One region of the Pantoea sp. X-Soil-OKNW-556 genome, then DNA from elsewhere that is predicted to be linked to it. Evidence: predicted binding sites of a transcription regulator. Region 1 holds the regulator's gene; each other region holds the start of a gene.

Region 1 (2,205 bases):
ACGTCAATCGCGCTGCAACCGCCTGCCGCCATCAGCACCATCTCCATCGGGCTCGGTGCTTTGTCGCCCGAATTGCCATCCATTAATATCTGGTGACCTGATGAGGATTCTCCGAGAAAGGTAAGCCCTTCCACCCATTTAACCCGTGCCTGCATTATTCTTTCTCCTGAATAGGCTGATTTGCCGCCAGAGTACGCTTTCACCTGAGAAACAGCAATCCAGACTAATCGCCCTTTTGCTGAAGCGAGACAACAGAAGACAGCTAGCAAAAGCTGTGCTACAAACAGAGCTGAAAATATTTTCGTCGCAATAGACGAAGGCGGGAAGAATCAGAAGCCTGGCTTAAGAGTCCACCCGAATAATTTTCCTTAACAGGAAGCGCTCTACGATTTCACCGCCTGACAGGGAAAACTGCCCCCTGTGTTTTGGGCACGATTACAACAGAGGATAATAGCGAATGGTTCTCGGCAAACCGCAAACAGACCCTACACTCGAATGGTTCCTGTCCCATTGCCATATTCACAAATATCCATCCAAAAGCACCCTGATTCATCAGGGTGAGAAAGCGGAAACGCTCTACTACATCGTGAAAGGTGCCGTTGCGGTGCTGATCAAGGATGAAGAAGGCAAAGAGATGATTCTCTCCTACCTCAATCAGGGGGATTTCATCGGCGAGCTTGGCCTGTTTGAAGAAGGTCAGGAACGTAGTGCCTGGGTACGAGCCAAAACTGCCTGCGAAGTGGCTGAAATTTCCTACAAAAAATTCCGTCAGCTGATTCAGGTAAACCCGGATATTTTAATGCGTCTTTCGGCGCAGATGGCGCGTCGCCTACAGGTGACATCAGAAAAAGTGGGCAACCTTGCCTTCCTTGATGTGACCGGTCGCATTGCGCAGACGCTGCTCAATCTGGCCAAACAGCCCGATGCCATGACCCACCCGGACGGGATGCAGATCAAAATCACCCGTCAGGAAATTGGTCAGATCGTCGGATGCTCACGCGAGACAGTTGGCCGTATTCTGAAAATGCTGGAAGATCAAAACCTGATCTCCGCACATGGTAAAACCATCGTCGTTTACGGCACCCGCTAATTTCTTCTCACCCACGGCGTGATGGCAGCATCACGCCGTTTTTGTCTGCGATGAGCTGATGTGGCGTCGAATCATCTATCATCCCGAAGTGAACTATGCCCTGCGGCAAACGCTGGTGCTGTGCCTGCCCGTGGCCCTCGGCTGGCTGTTTGGCGACCTGCAAAAAGGCTTGCTGTTCTCCTTAGTGCCCGCCTGTTGCAACATCGCCGGTCTTGATACGCCCCATAAACGCTTTTTTAAACGCCTGATTATTGGCGGTTCCCTGTTTGCGACCGGCAGCTTTCTGATCCAGTGGCTGACGGATTATCACGTCCCCCTGCCGCTGATTCTGCTGGTGCTGCCACTATTAGTGGGCGTGACGGGTGAGATCAGCCCGTTGCATGGCCGCTTGTTACCCGCCACGCTGATTGCCTCCATCTTTACCCTGAGCCTGGTGGGACGTATGCCGATCTGGGTGCCTCCGCTGCTCTATATCGGCGGGACCTTGTGGTATGGGTTGTTCAACTGGTTCTGGTTTTGGCTGTGGAAAGAGCAGCCGATGCGCGAGTCGCTGAGCCTGCTGTACCGTGAGCTGGCGGATTATTGCGATGCCAAATATACCCTGTTGACGCAGCTGACCGACCCGGAGAAAGCGCTGCCGCCGTTGCTGGCACGCCAGCAAAAAGCGGTAGATCTGATCACCACCTGCTACCAGCAAATGCATATGCTGTCGGCCAGCCGCGATAACAGCCATAAACGCCTGACGCGTGCCTTTCAGGTGGCACTCGATTTGCAGGAACATATCTCCGTCAGCCTGCATCAGCCGGAAGAAGTGCAAAAGCTGGTGGAGCAGAGCCATGCTGAAGCGGTGATTCGCTGGAATGCCAAGACCATCTCCGCCCGTCTGCGCTTGCTGGCCGATGCCATTTTGTATCACCAACTGCCGGAACGGTTTCAAATGGATAAGCAGCTGGGTGCGCTGGAAAAAATTGCCCGCCAGCACCCGGACAATCCGGTGGGGAATTTCTGCCTGTATCACTTCAGCCGCATTGCGCGCGTGCTGCGCACCCAGAAACCGCTGTATACCCGTGATCTGATGGCCGATCGCCAACGGCGTCTGCCGTTTTTTCCGGCGC
Region 2 (2,205 bases), 330 kb from region 1:
TATAACAGCTTCATCAGTTCGGTACGCCCCGCGCCCATCAGGCCGGAAACGCCCAGAATTTCGCCTTTACGCAGGTTAAAGCTAACGTCATGTACTCCCGGTCCGCTCAGGTTTTCCACCTGCAAACGCACGGCACCCGGAGCCTGGTCAAGATGCGGGTATTGTTCTTCCAGCTTGCGTCCGACCATCATCTCAATCAGGCTCTCTTCACTCAGCTCGCTGACTGGACGTTCGGCAATAAACTGACCGTCACGGAACACCGTGACGTCATCGCAAATCTCAAAGATCTCTTTCATGCGGTGGGAAATGTAGACAATGCCGCAACCCTGCGCTTTCAACTCATTGATCACGCGGAACAATGACAGGGTTTCGGTATCGGTCAGCGCATCCGTCGGCTCGTCCATGATGATGACGCGCGACTGAAAGCTGAGAACCTTAGCGATCTCCACCATCTGCTGGTCGCCAATCGACAAATCACCCACCAGCTTATGGCTGTTAAAACGCAGGTTCAGACGCGCTAACAGCGCATCCGCCTCGGCATACATCTTTTTCCACTCAATGCGGCCAAAACGGTTCACAAATTCGCGGCCAAGGAAGATGTTCTCCGCCACCGTCAATTGCGGGATCAGGTTAAGTTCCTGATGAATGATGCCAATGCCCGCTTCCTGAGACGCTTTTGGCCCGGAGAACGTGGTTTCTTTACCCAGCCAATGCAGCGATCCGGCATCCATGCTGTAAATACCGGTCAGCACTTTCATCATGGTGGATTTACCGGCACCATTTTCTCCCACCAGCGCCATCACCCGACCAGGCCAGACGGCCAGTGAAGCCCCTTTCAGCGCTTTCACACCGGGAAATGACTTTTCAATCCCTTTGAGTTGCAATAACGGTTGCATAGCGGCCTCAGAAGGTAACGCCCGCGCTCAGGATGACATTCGCATACGGAGAGCACTCTCCGCTGCGAATGACCGCCTGACTACGCTGAGTCTGTTGTTTGAACTGTTCATGACTGGTGTAACGAATAGCGATGGTATTTCCCTGGTGTCGTTGCAAGGCATCGAGCACGGCGAGCAGTGCGCTATGGAGCTGCGGGTTGAACTGCTTGATCTCTTCCGCCATCAGGGCGCTCTCAACCTGCATCTCCTGAGTGACCACCTCAACAACCTGTAAAAACTCGGGCGTACCCGGCGTCAGCGCCAGATCAATACGTTGCGGCCCCACAGGAATGGGTAAACCCGCATCGGCAATCGTCAGCGTATCCGTGTGTCCCAGACGGGCAATCACATGAGAGATTTCAGCGTTTAACAAGCGACCTTTTTTCATTTCTTCCACTCCACAGCGAAACGTTTCGCTGACCGGAGTGTATAAAAAATGCATAGCAACTCAATGGCGGCATCACGGAAATGTGATCACCATCGAAACGTTTCGCTTGTGCCAGAAAATATTTGAGTTAGGCGAGGAATAAATCAACCTCCGCTGACAACAGCATAAGAATTTTCACAATGAAGAAGAGAAATACCCCACGCAGTCAGAAGAAATTCCCTTCTCATCCTTATGTTAAGTTTTTTCAGAGGTAACGAAATGTGTATTTGTCATGGATAACAACACAGGAATCGAAGGATCGAAGCTAATGGATTTTAAATTAAAAGCACTCACCAGCCTGATTACCGTTTCACTGGTGGCCGCCGCTTATGCCAATGAGGGGGACATAACACCCAATTACGCCACAACAGGCCCTGTCGCCATCGCTTCTGCCGATTTTAGTGTTACAAGTTCAGCAGAAGAATCCGTCCTGTATGAACTGGATGCTTCTGCAAGTCAGAATGCTGTCTCTTTCCGTTGGCGAGTAGCAGAAGGAAAGGGTGTCTTCTGGTTGCAGGAAAAACCGGGGGGAGGATGGAGAACCGAGGTTAATCAGGCGAAAGCAACAGCGCTGGTCCCGGCAAACCATACCGGCATTGCAGTTTATGAAGTCAGCGTAACGGACAAAAATGGCAACACCGATACCCGGCAAGTCACCATGACCGCCATTTCCCCGTTGTATTCATCCGTTGAGGAAAATCTGGCTAAACCCACTGAATTTCCCGACTGGGGTGAAGAAAACACTTATATGGCGGGAGATAAGGTCACCTTCGCCGGGATTAAGTACATCGCGACAAAATGGACACAATCTACACCCGCTAATGGCGCAGGCTGGAAGTTTGC
Region 3 (2,205 bases), 450 kb from region 1:
CGGTAATTCCGTATAGTCAACTATACCACGAAATGCCCCTTCTGATGCGTTTTGCAGCAAGGCATTGACCTCACATGCCTTCACCGCCTGGCGTACCGAAACGCTCAAATCAATGGCCGTAACATTGATGGTTGGCACACGCACCGCGATAGCTTCGAAGCGATCGTTAAATTTCGGAAAAATGCGCGTTATACCCGCCGCCAGCCGCGTATCCACCGGAATGATCGATTGGCTGGCTGCACGGGTACGGCGGAGATCGCTGTGATAAGCGTCGATCACCTGTTGATCATGCATCGCCGAGTGGATGGTGGTCACGGTGCCTGACTCAATGCCAAAGGCGTCATCCAACAACTTTATCACCGGAATAATGCAGTTGGTGGTGCAGGATGCGTTGGAGACAATGCGGTCAGTTTGTTTAAGAGCCTGTTCGTTCACGCCGAACACTACGGTGGCATCCAGATCGTTACCGCCCGGATGCGAGAACAACACCTTCTTCGCGCCCGCCTGCAAATGGGCTTCGCCATCCGCACGGCTGCCGTAAACACCGGTACAATCCAGCACGATATCGACATTCAGCTCCTGCCACGGCAGGGTGGCGATATCGGCCTGATGCAGGATACGGATAGTATCGTCACCGACAAACAGCTGGTCGCGTTCCTGGCGCACGTCAAAGGCAAAACGTCCGTGGCTGGTATCGTACTTCAGCAGATGCGCCATACCGGCGGCTTCCGCCAGTTCGTTAATCGCCACCACGGTGATTTCCGCTCTGCGGCCTGTTTCATACAACGCACGCAGCACATTACGCCCGATACGACCAAAACCATTTATAGCTATGCGAACGGTCATCTTTCCTTCAACCACACCTGAAAAAACGTGCCGATAGCCTGAGCGTTTCACACCCTTTTGTACAGGGAATTCTTGTCGACTGCCTGTGGTTGTCAGCGGGTTTCACGCCACAACTGAAACGGTTCAGCTAGGATAAAGCAAGGAAGGAATAACAGGAATGATTGTGATCAACTGCGCTGCTGATTATTGGATCTGCGTCACAAAATAAGCCAATTTAAGATTATTACTGGAGGAATAATGAGGTAATGCTTGCCCGAATTCGTAGCGGCGCGATTTATCGCGCAATTCCGTGCGCGATGTCGGAAAACCCCGCGCGATAAATCGCGCCGCTACGGAAATCCAAACGGGCGGCCATCGGGCCGCCCAAAAGCATTACAGAATCGATTTCGCGGTTGCGACCACATTGGCAACGGTGAAACCAAACTCTTCGAACAGTTTCTCTGCCGGGGCTGATTCACCAAAGCGGGTCATACCGACGATTGCACCGTTCAGGCCGGTGTACTTGAACCAGTAATCGGCGATACCCGCTTCGATAGCCACACGCGCAGCCACTGCTTTCGGCAGGACAGATTCACGGTAAGCCGCATCCTGTTTGTCGAACGCATCGGTGGACGGCATGGAAACTACGCGCACTTTACGGCCTTCGGTGGTCAGCTGGTCGTAAGCACCGACCGCCAGTTCCACTTCTGAACCGGTGGCGATCAGGATCAGTTCCGGCTGACCGGCACAGTCCTTCAGCACATAACCACCGCGTGCCACATTTGCCAGCTGCTCAGCGCTACGATCCTGCTGCGCCAGGTTCTGGCGGGAGAAGATCAGCGCGCTCGGGCCATCTTTACGCTCAATGGCGTATTTCCACGCCACCGCAGATTCCACCTGGTCACACGGACGCCACAGGCTCATGTTCGGGGTGGTGCGCAGGCTCGCCATCTGCTCAACCGGCTGGTGCGTCGGGCCGTCTTCGCCCAGACCGATGGAGTCGTGGGTGTAGACCATGATTTGACGGATCTTCATCAGCGCCGCCATACGTGCCGCGTTACGCGCGTATTCCACAAACATCAGGAAGGTGGCGGTGTACGGCAGGAAACCGCCGTGCAGGGCGATACCGTTGGCAATCGCGGTCATACCGAATTCGCGCACGCCGTAGTGGATGTAGTTACCGGCCGCATCTTCGTTGATCGGTTTAGAACCGGACCACATGGTCAGGTTGCTCGGTGCCAGGTCAGCTGAACCGCCGAGGTATTCCGGCAGGATTTTGCCGAAGGCTTCGATGGCATTCTGCGACGCTTTACGGCTGGCGATTTTCGCCGGATTGGCCTGCAACTGCTCAACAAATTTCTGCGACTCTTCAGCCCAGTT
Region 4 (2,205 bases), on a different replicon from region 1:
GGCTGCGCAACAGCAGGAAAGCCAGCGGTAAGGTGGAACCCACACCCCCGATCAACAGGTAATGATCCCAGAATCCCTGAAGGTAGATGTGCGGCAACGCGGTGCCCGCCGCCAGCGCCGCCTGGTTAGCGGAGAGGTTAGCCATCCAGAATGGGTTCATAATCCCGGTGACGATCAAGGCTCCGTGAATACCGGCAAACCAGAACAACTGACAAAGCAGCACCGACAACAAGATCGCTGGCAGCGAGTCAGACGCCGACACCAGCGGCTCAAGCAGATGCATAATCGCTTCGGGAATAATCATCCCGGTCTGCGCCTGGATAAACAGATTGAGCGGGTGCAGCGTGCCAATGATCACCACCACCGGGATCAGGATTTCAAAAGAACGAGCCACACCGGTTGGGACTTCTTTGGGTAAGCGGATGGTGATGTTGTTGTGCTTCAGCCAGGCGTAAACCCGCGTCGAATAAATCGCGGTGATCAACGCGGTAAATATCCCCTGCCCGGATAAATAGGCTGTGGAGATAGTACCGTTGGAGTAAGGTGCGGCCACCAGCAGAAACGCCATAAAGGCCAGCAACCCCGACATGACCGGATCGAGCGAGAACTGCCGCCCGAGGCTTGCGCCAATCCCCACCGAGATAAAAAAGGTCATGACCCCCATGCTGAGGTAAAACGGCAACATCAGTTGCTCACGGTAAGTCGCGGAAAAATCCAGCCAGGCACGGGCAAAGCCGTTGGTGGTGGTGGCCGAGAATGGCGGGAAGATAAATACCAGCATGAAAGAACCGATAATCATAAACGGCAGCGCGGCAGTAAAGCCGTCGCGGATCGCTATGATGTATTTCTGTTGCCCGAGACGTCCGGCCAGCGGCGTGATCGCTTTTTCGATAACGCCAATCATCGACTGATATAACGAACTCATACCATCACCTTTATTCGTGAGCCGCCTCAATAAGCGAAAGCGCGAAATCCAGCACTTTGTCGCCGCGCTGCATACCGTAGTCCATCATCTCGATTGGCTGGACAGGGATCCCGGCGCTTGCCGCTTTGTCGGCCAGCGTTTTCAGCATGTATTTCACCTGAGGTCCCAGCAGCACCACCTGATAACGCGCAAACTGCTCGTCAAATTCGGTCACGCCATACGCATCAATTTCAACGGCCAGACCGCGTTCCTGCGCCACTTCTTTCATTTTGCGTACCAGCATGCTGGTGGACATCCCCGCCGAACAACACAACATAATCCTGATCATCGTCATCCATCCTTAAAGCTATGCCTCAATGTGGTTACGATTGGATATCATACGGAAACCGGTTTCCATGAAAGGTTGAACGAAGTGTGACCCGCATCAATTTCTGATGAATCGGCGCTTTTTTTATTAGATTCGCATCACAAAACATCATTATTTCAACCCATAACGGCGCGATTTATCGCGCGTCATTTTGGCATAGTTAAAAAACCGCGCGATAAATCGTGCCGCTACGGGATGGTGATTTTGCGCAAAAATGGAAAACCGGTTTCCAAGAATAAGGGAAGTCGTTATACTTCTGCTGGCTAAAGTTTGCTCAGGGTTTCCGGGGAGAAAGATGTCTACGATCAACGATGTATCGCGCTTAGCTGGGGTGTCAAAAGCCACAGTTTCTCGGGTGTTGAGTGGTTCGCGCGGAGTGAAGGAAGCCAGCCGTCAGGCAGTGCTCAAAGCGGTTGACGAACTCAAGTATCGACCTAACGTTATTGCTCAGTCACTCTTCAGTCAGTCTACCGGTTGTATTGGCGTCATCTGCGCCCAGGAAAACATCAACCAAACTACCGGCTACCTGTATGCGCTGGAAAAACAACTCAGCCAGCACCAGAAACATCTCCTGTTACGCTTCGCCAACAACAAAGCCGATGTGTTACATGCGCTCGATGAACTGAGCTGTGGCCTGTGCGATGACGTGCTGATCATTGGCGCGCGCTTCCCGCTCGATATCCAGGATGACAATGTGATTCTGGTCGATTGTGCCGAAACTGACTGGCCCAACAGCATCCAGTTTGACCACGGTTTTGCCGCTGAGACCGCCTGTAACTATCTGATCAGCCAGGGTAAGCGCCAGATTGCTTTGATCTATCCCGAGGCCGGTAACGCAGGCGAGCAGGTACTGAGTGGTTATAAGCTCGCACTGGAAAATAACCTCCTGCCCTATAATCGTAATCTGGTGTTT

The links. The regulator CRP, encoded in region 1, controls carbon source genes, mostly activating them, when cyclic AMP is high. The targets are predictions, from matches to a motif close to ATGTGANNNNNNTCACAT.
Region 2: a site for CRP is predicted at 1,404-1,421, ahead of rbsD (D-ribose pyranase). Genes of this name have one in related genera too.
Region 3: a site for CRP is predicted at 1,032-1,049, ahead of epd (erythrose-4-phosphate dehydrogenase). Genes of this name have one in related genera too.
Region 4: a site for CRP is predicted at 1,338-1,355, ahead of AC6I8T_RS27325 (PTS sugar transporter subunit IIB). Genes of this name have one in related genera too.

Annotation. Positions count from the first base shown of each region.
Region 1 covers NZ_AP035990.1:4,096,811-4,099,015, forward strand. The annotation lists gene AC6I8T_RS19140 (OsmC family protein) at 1-155, opposite strand, end outside; gene crp (cAMP-activated global transcriptional regulator CRP) at 458-1,090, shown strand; gene AC6I8T_RS19150 (YccS/YhfK family putative transporter) at 1,149-2,205, shown strand, end outside.
Region 2 covers NZ_AP035990.1:4,423,490-4,425,694, forward strand. The annotation lists gene rbsA (ribose ABC transporter ATP-binding protein RbsA) at 1-896, opposite strand, end outside; gene rbsD (D-ribose pyranase) at 904-1,323, opposite strand; gene AC6I8T_RS20650 (carbohydrate-binding protein) at 1,595-2,205, shown strand, end outside.
Region 3 covers NZ_AP035990.1:3,649,897-3,652,101, forward strand. The annotation lists gene epd (erythrose-4-phosphate dehydrogenase) at 1-846, opposite strand, end outside; gene tkt (transketolase) at 1,219-2,205, opposite strand, start outside.
Region 4 covers NZ_AP035994.1:184,477-186,681, forward strand. The annotation lists gene AC6I8T_RS27320 (PTS sugar transporter subunit IIC) at 1-925, opposite strand, end outside; gene AC6I8T_RS27325 (PTS sugar transporter subunit IIB) at 936-1,253, opposite strand; gene AC6I8T_RS27330 (LacI family DNA-binding transcriptional regulator) at 1,588-2,205, shown strand, end outside.